Regions from separate parts of the Mesorhizobium sp. EU05-FHT14A09 genome, predicted to be linked through region 2. Evidence: riboswitches for the same ligand, from Rfam matches in the RefSeq annotation. Region 2 holds a riboswitch; the other holds the start of a gene.
The links. A riboswitch is a leader RNA that binds a small molecule or an ion and turns the genes downstream of it on or off. The one in region 2 is predicted to bind S-adenosylmethionine.
Positions count from the first base shown of each region.

Region 1: it holds a riboswitch for S-adenosylmethionine, as region 2 does, so the genes downstream of both, metA (homoserine O-acetyltransferase MetA) here and AC3WTO_RS27410 (O-succinylhomoserine sulfhydrylase) in region 2, are expected to answer to the same signal.

Region 1 covers NZ_JBYTDF010000003.1:496,016-503,801, reverse strand. The annotation lists gene AC3WTO_RS14050 (gamma-glutamylcyclotransferase) at 1-458, opposite strand, end outside; gene AC3WTO_RS14045 (DUF2125 domain-containing protein) at 656-1,654, shown strand; gene AC3WTO_RS14040 (prephenate/arogenate dehydrogenase family protein) at 1,727-2,659, opposite strand; gene hisC (histidinol-phosphate transaminase) at 2,664-3,773, opposite strand; SAM riboswitch at 4,019-4,096, shown strand; gene metA (homoserine O-acetyltransferase MetA) at 4,146-5,069, shown strand; gene AC3WTO_RS14025 (LysR family transcriptional regulator) at 5,193-6,050, opposite strand; gene AC3WTO_RS14020 (MFS transporter) at 6,196-7,749, shown strand.
Region 2 covers NZ_JBYTDF010000011.1:188,024-195,809, forward strand. The annotation lists gene AC3WTO_RS27390 (MBL fold metallo-hydrolase) at 1-737, shown strand, start outside; gene AC3WTO_RS27395 (pentapeptide repeat-containing protein) at 774-1,061, opposite strand; gene AC3WTO_RS27400 (ABC transporter substrate-binding protein) at 1,243-2,013, opposite strand; gene AC3WTO_RS27405 (2'-deoxycytidine 5'-triphosphate deaminase) at 2,282-3,376, opposite strand; SAM riboswitch at 3,485-3,562, shown strand; gene AC3WTO_RS27410 (O-succinylhomoserine sulfhydrylase) at 3,645-4,832, shown strand; gene AC3WTO_RS27415 (MmcQ/YjbR family DNA-binding protein) at 5,185-5,508, opposite strand; gene AC3WTO_RS27420 (ceramide glucosyltransferase) at 5,570-6,721, opposite strand; gene apaG (Co2+/Mg2+ efflux protein ApaG) at 6,913-7,305, shown strand; gene AC3WTO_RS27430 (MFS transporter) at 7,534-7,786, opposite strand, start outside.

The DNA.
Region 1 (7,786 bases), on a different contig from region 2:
AGATGCTGAAGGGTGTTGAGGACGTAGTCCTCGTTGACCCCGGACTGGCCGACAGCACCACGCACGACGGCGGCGGCCTCCGCTTCCTCGAGCGCGCCCGCATATTGCTCGTGGCCGCGGTCCGCGACATAGGTCACCGCATCGGCCATGCGCCCGTCTTCCAGCGTCACCTTCACCCAGCGTTCGAGATAGACATTGGTGACAAGCTCACGCTCGCGCAGGTAACCGATAACCTCGTCGCGCAATTCACCGGGCACCCGGAAGGCCAGTCCGATACAGGAACCACCACGATCGAGGCCAAGCACCAGGCCTGGCCGTTCGCGGGTGCCCCGGTGCACGAAGGAATAGACGCAAAGCGAGCGGCGATAGCCATGCAGGCGGGCCCTTTGCGTCTCGACATGCGCGAAACCGGGGCGCCAAATCAGCGAGCCGTAGCCAAAAACCCAAAAATCGCCCATATCGCCAAGCCTAAAGCATGATCCCAAACCGTCGCAGACTTTTTGGATAAAGATCATGCGACAAGCAAAGAGACAGGGCGGAATGCCGTTTCATTTTCTTCGCATTCCTGCCCTACGCGGAACAGCCGTCCGCACCAAATCATTTCGACCGGAATGGTCGCCATTCCGGTTCTTCCTGCGTTATCGAGGGCCACAGCATGACGTCAAGTGACCAGACCAAGCCAAAACGTCGGCGCTGGCTGCCCAGGCTGATCCTGGCCCTGCTCGTGCTGTTCGGCCTGTACAGCGCCGGTTGGTACTGGCTGGCAGGGCGCGTCAGAAGCGACGCTGTCAACACGGTTGCCGCTCTTGCAGCCAAGGGCATCAACGCCGACTGCGCCAATCTGACCGTCAACGGCTATCCCTTACGTTTCGTCGTCAGCTGCGATGGGCTCGCCTACCAGGATGACGCCAGGAACGTTGCCGCCGCCGCGGGCGGCATGATTGCCACGGCGAGCCTTGCCCAGCCGCTGACGCCGAACGTCAATCTCGACGGACCGCTGCGTACCTCTGCGCCAGACATGCCGCCGCTGTGGATCGACTGGGATCAGCTCGACATCAGCGGGCGGCTATGGTGGCCGCTGCCCAGCCGTGTTTCGCTGACAGCGGAAGGCTTCAACGGCCAGACCGATCCGACCGACGAGACCGATCCCATCCAGCTGTTCAGTGTCGGCCAGCTGACCGCTGCAGCCAGCCCAACCGGGCAGGACCTGGTTCTCACCCACGACTTCACCGATCTGGAGATCGACGCCCACACCATCGGCGGTCGTGTGCTGCCGCCCTTCAGCGGCAAGGGCGATGTCACGGTGAAAAACGGCATCGCCATGCTCAGCGCACCACCCAAGAGCCTGCGCGGCCAGTCCGCCGAGATCAGGAACCTTGAACTGTCCTCCGGTGAAGCGCGCATCGTTCTTGCGGGCCCCATCGCGGTTGACAGCGACGGCCTGATCGATGCCACGCTCAACATCAAACTGCAGAACCCGAAGGCCGTGGCAGCGATCCTTGCCACGGCGATCCCTGAACAGGCAAACCAGATCCAGCAAGGCTTCGCCGCTCTCTCCATGCTCGGCAGCGAACCGACGATGCCGCTCAAAGTGGTGAAAGGCCGTGCCTCACTGGGCTTCATCCCGTTGGGGATGATCAAGCCTGCGGAATAGAATAGGCTGTAGGCAGTAGGCAGTAGGCAGTAGAAATTATCGTCTTATTGCCGACTGGCTGCCCCTACTGCCTCACTTGCCCGGATGCTCCACCACCTGGCGCCCGAAGTCCGGAACATCGATGTCCTGGCCGGCCTGGATGATCGAGCGACGGATGGCGCGGGTGCGGGTGAACAGGTCGAACAGCTTGTCGCCGTCGCCCCAGCGGATCGCCCTCTGCAACGACGACAGGTCTTCCGAGAAGCGCGCCAACATCTCCAGGATGGCGTCCTTGTTGTGCAGACACACGTCCCGCCACATGGTCGGGTCCGAGGCGGCAAGGCGGGTGAAGTCGCGGAAACCCGAGGCTGAGTATTTGATGACCTCGGACTTCGTCACATTGGCCAGGTCGTCGGCGGTGCCGACGATGTTGTAGGCAATGATGTGCGGCAGGTGCGAAACGATGGCGAGCGTCATGTCGTGATGCTCGGGCGTCATTGTATCGATGTTCGAGCCGCAGCGGCGCCAGAACTCCGACAGTTTCTCCAGCGCTTGCGGATCAGTGTCCGGCAGCGGCGTGAAGATGCACCAGCGATTGTCGAACAGGTCGGGAAAGCCGGCGTCCGGACCTGAATTCTCGGTACCGGCCAGCGGATGCCCGGGAATGAAATGCACGCCCTCCGGCACGAAAGGCGCCATCTGCGCCACCACCGACTGCTTGGTCGAACCGACATCGGTGAGGATGGCGCCCTTCTTCAGCGCCGGCGCGATCTCCTCGGCCACCGCTCCGGAAGCACCCACCGGCACCGAAACGATGACGAGATCGGCGTCGCGTACCGCCTCCTTCGCATCGGTCGTGTAGCTGTCGCCTAATTTCAGTTCCTCGGCGCGTTTCAGCGTCTCCGGGCGGCGCGTGGAGATGGCGATATGGCGGGCAAGACCTTCGCGGCGCACGACACGCGCCAGCGAAGAACCGATCAGGCCGATGCCGATGAGGGCGATCTTTTCAAACAGGGGTTCGGACATTTCTTCAGCTTTTCAGGAATTCGGCGAGTGCGGCGACCACGCCGCGATTGGCTTCTTCGGTTCCGACCGTCATCCGCAGCGCGTTGGGAAAACCGTAGCCGGCAACGCGCCGCAGAATATAGCCTCGCTCACTCAAATACCCATCCGCCTCCGGCGCCGTGTGCTTCCGGTCATCCGGGAAATGGATCAGGATGAAGTTGCCGACGCTTGGGGTCACCCGCAGGCCGAGCCTGGTCAATTCCTCTGTCAACCACGACACCCAGGTTTCGACATGCTGCACCGAACGCTCGACGTGGCCTCGGTCGCGGATCGCGGCTTCGCCGGCGGCGATCGCGGTGGCGCTGACATTGAAGGGATCACGCACGCGTTCGAGCGCGTCGACGACATGCGCCGGTGCATAGGACCAGCCAATGCGTGCGCCGCCAAGTCCATGCACCTTGGAGAAGGTACGGGTCATGACGACATTCTCATTGCCTGCGACCAGCTCGACGCCCGCTTCGTAGTCGTTGCGGCGCACGAATTCGGCATAGGCGGCATCCAGCACCAGAAGCACGTTCCTGGGCAGGCCGGCATGCAGGCGCCGTACCTCCTCGAAAGGAATGTAGGTGCCGGTCGGATTGTTCGGATTGGCCAGGAACACCATCTTCGTGCGCGGCGTCACGGCGGCCAGGATGGCATCGACGTCGACGCTTTCGCCAGCTTCCTTCGCCACCACCGGTGTTGCACCGGCTGCCAGGATGAAGATGCGATAGGCCAGAAACCCGTGCTCGGTGTAGATCGCCTCGTCGCCGTCACCGAGGTAGATCCGCGCCAGCAGGCCGAGTGCCTCATCGGAACCGTTGAAGCACTGGATGTTGGCGATGTTGAGCCCATGCGTGTCGGCAATCGCCTGACGCAGCCTGGTTGCCTGGCCGTCCGGATAGCGCTCCAGGCCCGCGGCTGCCTCCTGCGCGGCTTCGACCGCTTTCGGCGACGGTCCGAGCGGGTTTTCGTTGGCCGAGAGTTTATGGACCTTGGCCACACCGTGTGCCGCGCCCTTGCCCGGCACATAAGCCTCGATATCCATGATACCGGCGCGGGGTTGCGGACGAAGCAGATCGGTTGCCTTGGTCATGTCAAAAGTCCGTGATTGGCGCCTCCGAGCCGAAGGCCCGAGCGTTTCCGTTTTTCGCGGAAACGCGAAAACGCTCTAAGTTTTTGTTTTGGGCGCATTTTTGCAACGCCACGTGATTCCGCCTGGCTACAAAAAATGCTCCAGGGCGGAAATACCGCCCGTACCGGCGATTGTCGAGGAAAACCGAGGCTGGCCTGCCGAATGGGCATCGATTGACGCCATCGCTTGGTCGGCGTATTAGCAGGATATTGATCCGTGGTGATTTGGCCGGTCGGCTTGCAGCCACGTTAAATAAGTCGCTAAAGGGCCGTTTGCGATCCGTAAACCGGCTTTGCGACTGCAATGCCGGTTTTGTTTTTTGGAGTTCGCAACGTGCCGATCAAGATCCCCGATCAGTTGCCCGCCCTCGAAGTTCTGGTCAAAGAGGGCGTGTCCATCATGGACGAGCAGACCGCCCTGCGCCAGGACATCCGCCCGCTACAGATCGGCCTGCTCAACCTGATGCCCAACAAGATCAGGACGGAGACGCAGTTCGCCCGATTGATCGGCGCCACACCGCTGCAGGTCGAACTGACCCTGGTGCGCATCGGCAACCACAAGGCCAAGAACACCTCCGAAGACCATCTCATCACCTTCTACCAGACCTGGGAGGAGGTGAAGGATCGCAAGTTCGATGGCTTCATCATCACCGGCGCGCCGATAGAACTCCTGCCGTTCGAGGACGTCACCTACTGGGATGAGCTCGAGCGCATCCTCGACTGGACGAAGACGAACGTCCATTCCTCGTTCTTCATCTGCTGGGGAGCGATGGCGGCGGCCTGGCATTTCCATCGGGTTCCGAAACACACGCTGGAAGAAAAGGCGTTCGGCGTTTTCAGGCATAGCAACAATGCGCCTGCATCACCCTATCTGGCCGGTTTCTCTGACGATTTTGCGATTCCGGTGTCGCGCTGGACGGAAGTGCGCAAGGCCGACATTCCTGCGGATTCCGGCCTGGAAATCCTGATGGATTCGGACGAGACGGGTCTCAGCTTGCTCTCGGAGCAAGCCTGCAACCGGCTCTATATGTTCAATCACATCGAATATGATTCGACATCGCTGAAGGAAGAGTACGACCGCGACGTCAATGCGGGGGTCTCGATCGCGGTGCCGCACGAATATTATCCGGATGATGATCCCAAGCGCCCGCCGCTCAACCGCTGGCGCTCGCACGCCCACCTGTTGTTCGGCAACTGGATCAACCGTGTCTATCAGACCACAGCCTACGATCTGAAAAACATCGGCAAGGATCGCTAACGCATTTTGTAGCCAAGTGGGATCACTTGGCTACAAGAATGCTGCGAAAACAATAGCTTATATCATTTCAGCGTTCCGTTAAAAACGGAACCGCTCTAGTGGGGATCGGGGTCACTGCGCGGCCTACGCCGCCGCGGGACGATGCTCGCGGTAGGCGCAGGCGATGGTGCGCAGCGCGTCGCGCGAGCGCTGGTCGGTCAGCGTCGAATGAAGCACGATTTCCGAGGACGGCAGCGGCGGCAGGTTGAACCTGCGGCTGACTTCGACGGTGCCGACTGGCGCAAGCCGCTCCGAGAACACCGCCATCGCAAGCCCTGCCGACACCGCCGCCATGACCACCGACGAGCCGCCGCCCAGGAACACTTCCGTCCACGCAATGCCGGCATCGTCCAGCGCATGTGTGCCGATGTCGCGCACGCCACATGCCGGAGACAAGGCGGCAAGCCGGATCGGCTCGTCTGGACGGCAACGGAAATTGGGAGCGGCGAACCAGCCGAAATGCTCCGGTCCCAGCACCTCGCCGTCGCGCCGATCATCCTCGCGCCGGACGATCGCGGCATCCAGCTCACCGCGGTCGAAGGCGTCGAGCAGATTGCGCGAATTGTCGACCTGCACCTCGATGGTCAGCGCCGGATCATGTTCGTTGAGGCGCGCCAGCAATGTCGTGACTTCCGGACCCGCGACATGAGCGGCAATGCCCAGCGCGAAACGACGTGCACAGGAGGAGAGGCCGGCAACGGCGCGATCATGCGCAACGAGAAAGTCGCGCGCCGGCTGGATGAACACCGCCCCCTCCGCTGAAAGCCTTACGTGGCGCGGGGTGCGCTCGATCAGCTTGCGGCCGACCTTATCTTCGAGGCGCTTGAGTTTCACGCTGATCGCGGCCTGGGTCGTGCCCAATGCGTCGGCGGCACGGGTGAAGCTCTGAAGGTCGGCAACCATGACAAAAGCCTGCACGGCTTCGACGTCTAGTGACAACATTGTCAGCATACCAATTTGTTATCTCTGAAATAGATTTACATCGCATTTTCTTATGTTCAAGCTGGAACTATCTGGAACTCGGATTTCGCAACGCAATTGAGCGGCGCGGGCGTGGATATCGCCTCCGCCGACGTCGGAGGTTTTGATGCACACCGCCAGTAGAAACGGCCTCGTCCTGGCAGCCGTATGTCTGTCCGCCCTGATGTTCGGCCTGGAGATTTCCAGCGTGCCGGTGATCCTGCCGACGCTGGAGCACGTGCTGCAGGCCGACTTCAAGGCCATGCAGTGGATCATGAACGCCTATACCATCGCCTGCACCACCGTGCTGATGGCAACCGGCACCTTCGCCGATCGCTTCGGCAGAAAGCGGGTCTTTGCCATCACGGTCGTGGCCTTTGGGCTGACTTCGCTGATGTGCGGCCTGGCGCCCAACACCTCGCTGCTCATCGCAGCGCGTTTCCTGCAAGGCATGGCAGGTGGCGCCATGTTCATCTGTTCCATCGCCATCCTTTCGCACCAGTTCCAGGATGGTAAGGAACGCGGCAAGGCCTTCGCCATCTGGGGCGTGATCGCCGGCATCGGCCTCGGCTTCGGACCAATCATCGGTGGCGGCATCGTTGCCTTATCCACCTGGGAATGGGTTTTCCTCGTCCATGCGCCGCTGGCGGTGCTCTGCCTGATCCTCACTTATGTCGGCGTCACCGAATCGCGCGACCCGCATGCGAAGAAGCTCGACGTCCTGGGTATCGTGACCCTCAGCGCCGCCGTCTTCGGCCTCGCCTATTACATCACCCAAGCCCCCGATTTCGGTGGTTTCCTGAGCCCGGTCGCACTGGGGATCGCTGCCGCCACGATCATCGGCTTCGTCGCCTTCGTCCTGGTGGAAAATTATCATTCCCACCCGATGTTCGATTTCTCGGTGTTCAAGATCCGCGACTTCTCCGGCGCGATCGTCGGCTGTGTCGGCATGAACTTCAGCTATTGGCCGTTCATGATCTATCTGCCGATCTATTTTTCGGTCGGGCTGGGTTATGACAGCACCCGCACCGGCCTTGCCGTGCTGGCCTATACGGTGCCTTTCCTGGTGATGCCGCCCATCGCCCAGTATTTGCTGGCACGCTTCAACGCGCGCATCGTCATTCCGCTCGGCCTGTTCACCATCGGCCTCGGCTTCATCCTGATGTGGCTGGGTTCAGCGTCCGACGCGGCGAGCGGCCTTACCGTGCTCCCCGGCGCGCTCGTTGCCGGCATCGGCCTCGGCCTCACCACGACGCCCGCCACCAACATGACGACCGGCTCGGTGCCTGCAAGCCGTGCCGGCATGGCTTCGGGCATCGACACCAGCGCCCGCCTGATCGCGCTCGCCATCAACATCGCCGTGATGGGTTTCGTCCTTGTCGAAGGCATCCTCCACGGCCTGAAGAGGGGCCTGCCGAACACGTTCGACGGGATCAACCTTCGTGCGATCGCCGAAAAGATCGCTGCCGGCAACACCACCGCATTGAGCGATGCCAGCCAGCCTGGCCTGACGGTACCGGCAGACGTCGTCCACTCGGCACTGGTCGAAGGTTTCGGCTGGGTAATGCTCTATGGCGGCCTCGGCGTATGGGTTCTGGCGGTGCTGTCTTTCGCCATTTTCGGTTCAAGCAAGGCAGGACCGGTTGCCGCGGAAGCGCACGCGCAATCGCATGGCCTCTGACCGTACAGAGTAGTCTGTTCGAAAACCGTCCCGTCAA
Region 2 (7,786 bases):
TGCAAGCCGCCTATCTGCCAAGCGACGCGCTTTCGATCTCCTACACCACGCTGGCGCTGCAGATCGGCGACAGGCTGGTGCTGATCGACACAGGCAATGGCGATTCCGGCGCGCCGACCTCAGGGGTCTGGATGAACAACTTCAAGGCGGCCGGCTTCAGGCCGGAGGATGTCTCGACCGTCATCATCAGCCATTTCCACGGCGACCATATCAACGGCTTCCGTCTCAAGGACGGCACCGCCGTCTTCCCCAATGCCGAGGTCATGGTGCCGGCTGCCGAATGGGCGTTCTGGATGGACGATGCCAAAATGAACGCCGCGCCGGAAGCCGCCAGGAACGCCTTCGCCACCGTGCGCCGTGTCTTCGGTCCCGTCGCCAAGGATGTGAAACAGTTCGAAGCCGACAGGGAGCTGGTGCCCGGCGTCACTGCGATCGCCGCTCCCGGCCACACGCCCGGCCACACCGTCTTCGCCATCACCTCCGGCGAAGACAGGCTGATGGCGCTGTCGGACACGACCAATCATCCGGCGCTCTTCGTGCGCAATCCCGACTGGACGGCGATCTTCGATATGGACGGGCCACAGGCGATAGAAACCCGGCGCAAGCTGCTCGACATGGCGGCAACGGAGAAGATGCAGGTCGCCTTCTACCACGCCCCCTTCCCCGCCACCGGCCACATCGCCAAAGCGGGCGACGGCTTCGAACTGGTGCCGGTGCAATGGAGCAGCGCGATCTAGGGCTCAACCCAGAGGCTTCTCCTGAGCGGGACGCAATCAAGGCAACTCGCCGTCGGCGAACACACGCCCGTAGGCGGTTGCTCCCCGAAAACTGGTGGCGCTCAGGTCGGCGCCATCGAAGACTGCTGAATCGATGGCCGCCCCGCTGAAGGTCGCGCCGGCGAGTTTCGCCCCCGAAAAATCGCATGTCTTCACATTGCAATTGCTGAAGTCCGCGCCCTCGAGCTCAGCACCATTGAAGCTGGCGAGGATAAAGCTTCCCGCAAAGATCGCGCCGCGCAGGTTGCAGTTGCTGAAGTCATGCATGCGATCATCGAGATCCATGCCCCGAAAGTCCCGCTCTCCAACAGCAAAGCGAGCGAGGACGTCATGGGATCTGGTGTCGTCTGTCATGGAGTGACAAAAACGGATGAACGCCACCGGGTCAATGGGCCCAGATAAAAGGCCGGCACACGTACCGGCCTTTTGTCGTCAGCGGTGGCGGGCTGGCGATCAGCCCCCCGGCTTAATAGATGTCGAAGTCGAAATATTTCGCCTGGATCTTCTTGTAGGTGCCGTCGGCAACGATCGCGTCGATGGCGGCATTGAATTTCTCGCGCAATTCATTGTCCTCCTTGCGCAGTGCGATGCCGGCTTCCGTCTCGGTTCCCTTGACGTCGCCGATCATCTTGCAGCAGTCCTTGGCCGAGCCGTTCTTCATCCAGTCGACCAGCACGAACTTGTCGGAAAGGACAGCGTCGAGACGGCCATTGACCAGGTCGGTGACCGCTTCTTCCTGCGTCGGATAGAGCTTCACATCGGCACCCGCCTTGGCATAGACGTCCTGCGCATAGTTCGCCTGCGTGGTCGAAGCCTGCGCGCCCACGGTCTTGCCCTTGACCGCATCGCCATCCGTACCGGTCAGCGCGCTATCCTTCAGCGCAACAAGCGCCAGCGGCGTGGTGTAATATTTGTTGGTGAAGGCCACCTTCTGCTTGCGCTCTTCGGTGATGCTCATCGAAGCGATGATGGCGTCGAATTTCTTGGCCTGCAGCGCAGGGATCATGCCGTCCCAATCCTGCGTGACGATCTCGCATTCGGCCTTCATCTGCGCACACAGCGCGTTGGCGATGTCGACGTCGAAACCTTCGAGCTTGCCATCGGCGGTGATGGTGTTGAACGGCGGATAAGCGCCTTCCGTGCCGATCTTGATCTTGTCGGCGGCAATGGCGGCACTGGCGCCAGCCACCATCAGCGTTGCGGCCGCAACCGTTGCGAACCAGCTGGACATTTTCATCGTGTTCCCCCTCGGATTGGTCTTGTTGTCCGCAGGCAGCCAAGCACGCCACCGAAGGGCAAGCAAGCGCAGGATGCGACGTGGACCTGCTGCTTTAGGCGAGTGGCGAGATGAGGCAGTCGGCAGTCGGCAGTCGGCAGTCGGCAGTCGGCAGTCGGCAGTCAAGACAGCTCGTTTCCTGCGTCGGCAATGGCAATGACCAATCTAACGAACGGACGGCTATTGTTCAGTAACCGACTGCCGACTGCCTACTCCCGACTGCCTACCCCTACCTCGCTGCCCGAAAATGCTTCGACAGCTTCAGGCCCTGCGCCTGGTAGTTGGAGCCAAGGTCGGTGCCGTAGAGCGCGCCCGGCCGCTTCAGCATGTGCTCGTAGACCAACCGTCCGACGATCTGGCCATGGTCGAGGATGAACGGCACTTCGTGGCTGCGCACCTCCAGCACCGCGCGGCTGCCGGTGCCGCCGGCGGCGGAGTGGCCGAAGCCGGGGTCGAAGAAACCGGCGTAATGCACACGGAATTCGCCGACCAGCGGATCGAACGGCGTCATCTCGGCAGCGTAGAGCGGCGGCACATGCACCGCCTCCTGGCTGACGAGGATGTAGAACTCGTCCGGATCGAGCACCAGTTCGCCGGCGCCGCTGCGATAAAGCGGCTCCCAGAAATCGACGATGTCCTGGGCGGCGCGCTTGTCGACGTCGACCAGCCCGGTGTGATGCTTGCCGCGATAGCCGACCAGCCCGTCCTTGTCACCGGCAAGATCGATCGACAGCGCGATGCCGCCATTGGAGATGTTGGGCGGATCGATCGCCACCAGCGTCTCGGCGCGGTGCAGCGTGTGCAGTTCCTCTTCCGACAACAGCGCATTGCCGGTGCGGAAACGGATCTGCGACAGGCGCGAGCCGGTGCGAACCACGATCGGGAACGTGCGCGGGCTGACTTCGAGATAGAGCTGGCCGCGATAGCCGGCGGCGATCTTGTCGAATTCCTGGCCATGGTCGGTCATGACGCGGGTGAAGATGTCGAGCCGGCCGGTCGAGCTCTTCGGATTGGTCGAGGCGGAAATGTCGCCCGGCAGTTCCAGGCTTTCCAGCAGCGGCACGATGTAGACGCAGCCCGTCTCCAGCACCGCGCCATCGGCAAGGTTGATCTCGTGCAGCTTCAGCCGGTCGAGCTTGGCTTCCACGGTGCTGTTGGGACCGGGCAGGAAGCTGGCGCGCACACGATAGGCTTTTTCGCCCAAGCGAAGGTCGAGGCTCGCCGGCTGGATCTGGTCGGCATCGAGCGCTCGCGGCGACTTCAGGCTGCCTGCCTGGAACAGCGCCGCGATATCCTGATCGGGAAGAATGCCTGTCTTGCGCAAAGCCCACTCCACAACTGGGACAACTCCACAGATGGCTCAAGCCAGCCAGCCATCCATGCTCTTAATGAAGCCGGCAATTGACGCAAGTCGCCCCCGGGTCTAAAGGGAGCTTTATCCCGTGGTGATTTGGCCGGTCGGCTTGCAGCCACGTTAAACAAGTCGCTAAAGGACCGCAGGGCCCGACAAAGCCCCTATGGACCGGTTGCGACGTCGCGGCCGGTTTTTTTGTGCCTGCCAGTCATATGGCAGCCAGTGTCGGAACGGAACGATGACCGAAAAAAAGCGCAACTGGAAACCCGCAACCCAGCTCGTCCACGCAGGCACCCTGCGATCGGGCTTCGGCGAGATGTCGGAAGCGATGTTCCTGACGCAGGGCTACCACTATGACAGCGCCGAGCGTGCCGAGGCCCGTTTCAAGGGCGAAGAGCCGGGCTTCATCTATTCGCGCTACGCCAACCCGACCGTCGACATGTTCGAAAAGCGCATGTGCGCGCTGGAAGGCGCCGAGGACGCGCGTGCCACCGCTTCCGGCATGGCCGCGGTGACGGCAGCCGTGCTGTGCAGCCTCAAGGCAGGCGACCACATCATCGCCGCGCGCGCGCTGTTCGGCTCCTGTCGCTGGGTGGTCGAGACGCTGGCGCCGAAATACGGCATCGAGGCGACGCTGGTCGACGGCACCGAGATCGGCAACTGGGAAGCGGCGGTGCGGCCGAACACCAAGCTGTTCTTCCTGGAAAGCCCGACCAACCCGACGCTGGAGGTGGTCGACATCGCCGCCGTCGCAAGCCTCGCCAATTCGATCGGCGCCAGGCTGGTGGTGGACAATGTCTTCGCCACGCCGCTGCAGCAGAAGCCGCTGGAACTCGGCGCGCACATCGTCGTCTATTCGGCCACCAAGCATATCGACGGACAGGGCCGTTGCCTCGGCGGCATCGTGCTGTCCGACAAGAAGTGGATCGACGAGAACCTGCACGACTACTTCCGCCACACCGGCCCCAGCCTGTCGCCCTTCAACGCCTGGGTGCTGCTGAAGGGGCTGGAAACGCTGCCGCTGCGTGTGCGCCAGCAGACCGAGGCCGCGGCGAAGATCGCCGACTTCCTCGCCGACCATCCGAAGGTCGGACGCCTGATCTATCCCGGCCGCGCCGACCATCCACAGGCCGACATCATCAGGAAGCAGATGACCGGCGGCTCGACGCTGATCTGCTTCGACCTCAAGGGCGGCAAGAAATCGGCCTTCGCCTTCGAGAATGCGCTCGACGTGGTGCTGATCTCCAACAATCTGGGCGACGCCAAGAGCCTGATCACCCATCCGGCGACGACCACGCACAAGAACCTGACCGACGAGGCCCGCGCCGAACTCGGCATCGGCGACGGCACGCTGCGCCTGTCGCTCGGCCTCGAAGACACCGACGACCTGCTCGAGGATATCGAACAGGCGCTGGCGAAGGCGTAAGGTCCAAGAAAAGGCCCGTCCCTGGAGGCGGGCCTTGGTTTCTCTTTGCCGGAGGACAGTCCGTACTGGTCGGTCACCATCTATGGCTGACCTTGCCTCGGCGCGCTCATCCCGATCGGCGTTCCGGAATGGATCCCCGACACTCTCTGGTCGCTTCGCTCCCTGCGAGGTCGAGGATGACGGGCTTCATTTCCTGCCAGCGCTAATTGTCACCATCGCCTCCACACTGGTGGTTAGCGGAGGCGAAAAGGGAACTCCGCCATCCTCGACCTCGCGAGCGACCGCAGGGAGCGGAGAGTGTCGGGGATCCATTCCGGAACGCCGGAGAAAACGCGAAAAGTCGACTGGCCGCTTACCGCAGCGTCTTCGGCGCGACAGAGCGCCAGCTCATCGTCATGGCGTGGCGGACGGTTTCTTCGTCCGCCTGTTCCAGCCGGACCTGCGTCCAGCCCTTCTGGCCCCAGGAGCCGGGGATCGGCTCGAACTGACCAGCCGACGTCTCCATCAGCAGTCGCTGCTCATCCGGCGACAGCTTGATGACCGCGCGGCTGTCCTTCGGACGCAGCGTGGCGAAGATCTTGCCGCGGACACGGAAATCGGTGACGTCGAAATGGCTGCTTTGCTCCGCTCCGGGGAAACCGAGCGCGATCTGGCAATAGCGATCCTCGGACAGCATGTCCAACCTCCCCTCCGCAGACCATCATGCCGCAAACCGATCGGCGGCGATACGACGGAGATCAGGCGCCCGACAGAACCTCGTCGGCCTCTTCGGACTTGGTGGAGATGTTCATGGTGTTGCCGCGCCAGTCGATGGCGCCGCCGAGCCAGCCGCGCAGCCAGATGGCCGGCACCATGATGTCGCGCACCACCATGGCCGGGATCAGACGCGGCGAGGCATACCAGCCCTTGGCCAGCGCCAGCGCGTATTCCGGAAGGTAGATGGCGGCAAGCACCAGCAACGCTGTCGAGAACATGTCGGCGTCGGAGCTGGCGGCGGCAATCAGCGCAAACAGCAGCGGCATCGCCGCGCCGACGAACAGCTCCGGCGCGAAGAACAAGGGGAAGGTGACGCGGCGCAGCCTCGCCCAGCGAGCCTGGCGCGACCACACGGCTTCGACCTTGCGGTGCCCGAGCGGCTGCTCGAACGGTGACGCCACCAGATGCACCTTGAGGCCAAGACCATTGACCAGCTTGGTGGCGGCGGCGTCCTCGGCGATCTCGGCGGCCAGCGCCCGGATGCCGCCATTGGCATCGAGCAGCGGCTTCGACCACAGCATGCTCTTGCCCTGCGCGAAGCCGAGACCGGCGGCCGCCCCGGTATACTGCCAGCGCGCCTGCAGCGTGTTGAGGAAGGCACATTCCACCTCGGCCCAGAAACCGTCCGGACGCGACCCGACCGGCGTCGAGCAGACGAGGCCGCTGTCGGGACGCCAGGCCTGCATCATGTGCTGGATGTAGTCGCGCGGCATCAGCACGTTGGAATCGGCCAGGATCACCCAGTCGTGACGGGCTGCCTCCCAGCCTTTCACACAGTTGTTCAGCTTGGGATTGCCGCTGATGCGGTCGTCGCCGAACAGCAGGCGAGCCGGCACGTCGGGAAAACGCGCCATGGTGGTGCGGATGGCCAGCGCGACAGGATCGTCGGTGTGGGCAACGCAGAAGATCAGCTCATAGTCCGGCCAGTCGAGCCGGAAGGCGCGTTCCAGGGTTTCGGCGGTAAATGGCTCGACACCCCGCGCGGGTATGACGATGGAGACCGGCGGGGCATCGCCACGCGGCGGCGCAACGGTGCGGCGCCGCTCCAGCTGGGACCAGGCCAGTCCTATGGAAACGAAATTGGTGAGAATCAGGGCGGCGGAGAAGGATGCGGCTGCGACTGTCAGGTCCATGAGGTCAGGTCACTCCCGGAAACGCGGCCTGAAAGCCTTGCAATCTGGTGTCCGGGAATCATCACGGGACCGGACACGATCGGCGCACACCATCACCGTTTCATGTCGTGCACATGACAGAAGGTTGACCATGACAGCCCGCGGGCTGAAACTCGCAACTGTCTTTGGTATCGAGTCGCATCAGGTTTCTCATGTACAGCGCAGTCACCCGCAACATCGTGGTCGAGGTGGAACCCTTCTACCTCGAGGACCGCTCGGACCCCGACGAGGGTCGTTATGTGTGGGGTTACCGGGTGACGATCGACAACCGCTCGGACGACGCCGTGCAGTTGCTGTCGCGCTACTGGCACATCACCGACGGCCAGGGACAGGTGGAAGAAGTGCGTGGGCCGGGAGTCGTCGGCGAAAAGCCGGAACTGAACCCCGGCGACACCTACCAATACACGTCAGGCTGCCCGCTTTCGACGCCGTCCGGCATCATGGTCGGGCATTACACGATGCGCAATGCGCACGGCGAGCAGTTCGACATCGCCATCCCGGCGTTCTCGCTCGATCTGCCGAACGCCAGGCGCGTGGTGAATTGAGGGAGATCCTTCTCCCCGTTCACGGGGAGAAGGTGGCCCAAAGGGCCGGATGAGGGGCAGCATCAAGTCGACGAAAGCGGGCTCCTGCCCCTCACTGCCCTGCCGGGCCGGCCCTTCGCCATCGCTCCGGGCGTTCATCACTCGAAAAGCCAAGTCGTTGGCTTTTCGTCCGCTTCGCGGAACGCTGTTCACCCCCGTAAACGGGGCGAGAAACGCAGCTTCGATGCCTCACGCCGTCGCCGTCCGCCGCCAGATCACCAGGCTGACAAGAACCAGCAGCGTGGCGGCGGCGGCGATGACGCCGAAGAAGGCCTGGTCGAAGGCAGCCCCTGCCAGCGTGGTCAGCGTCTGCGCTTCGGCCGGCGCCAGCCGCTCGGCGACAAGCAACGCTTCATCGAGGCTGTCGCCCGCCTGCGCGGCAATGCCTTGCGGCAGCACCATGGCATAGGTGTAGAGCCCCGACATCAACGAGCCGAGGAAG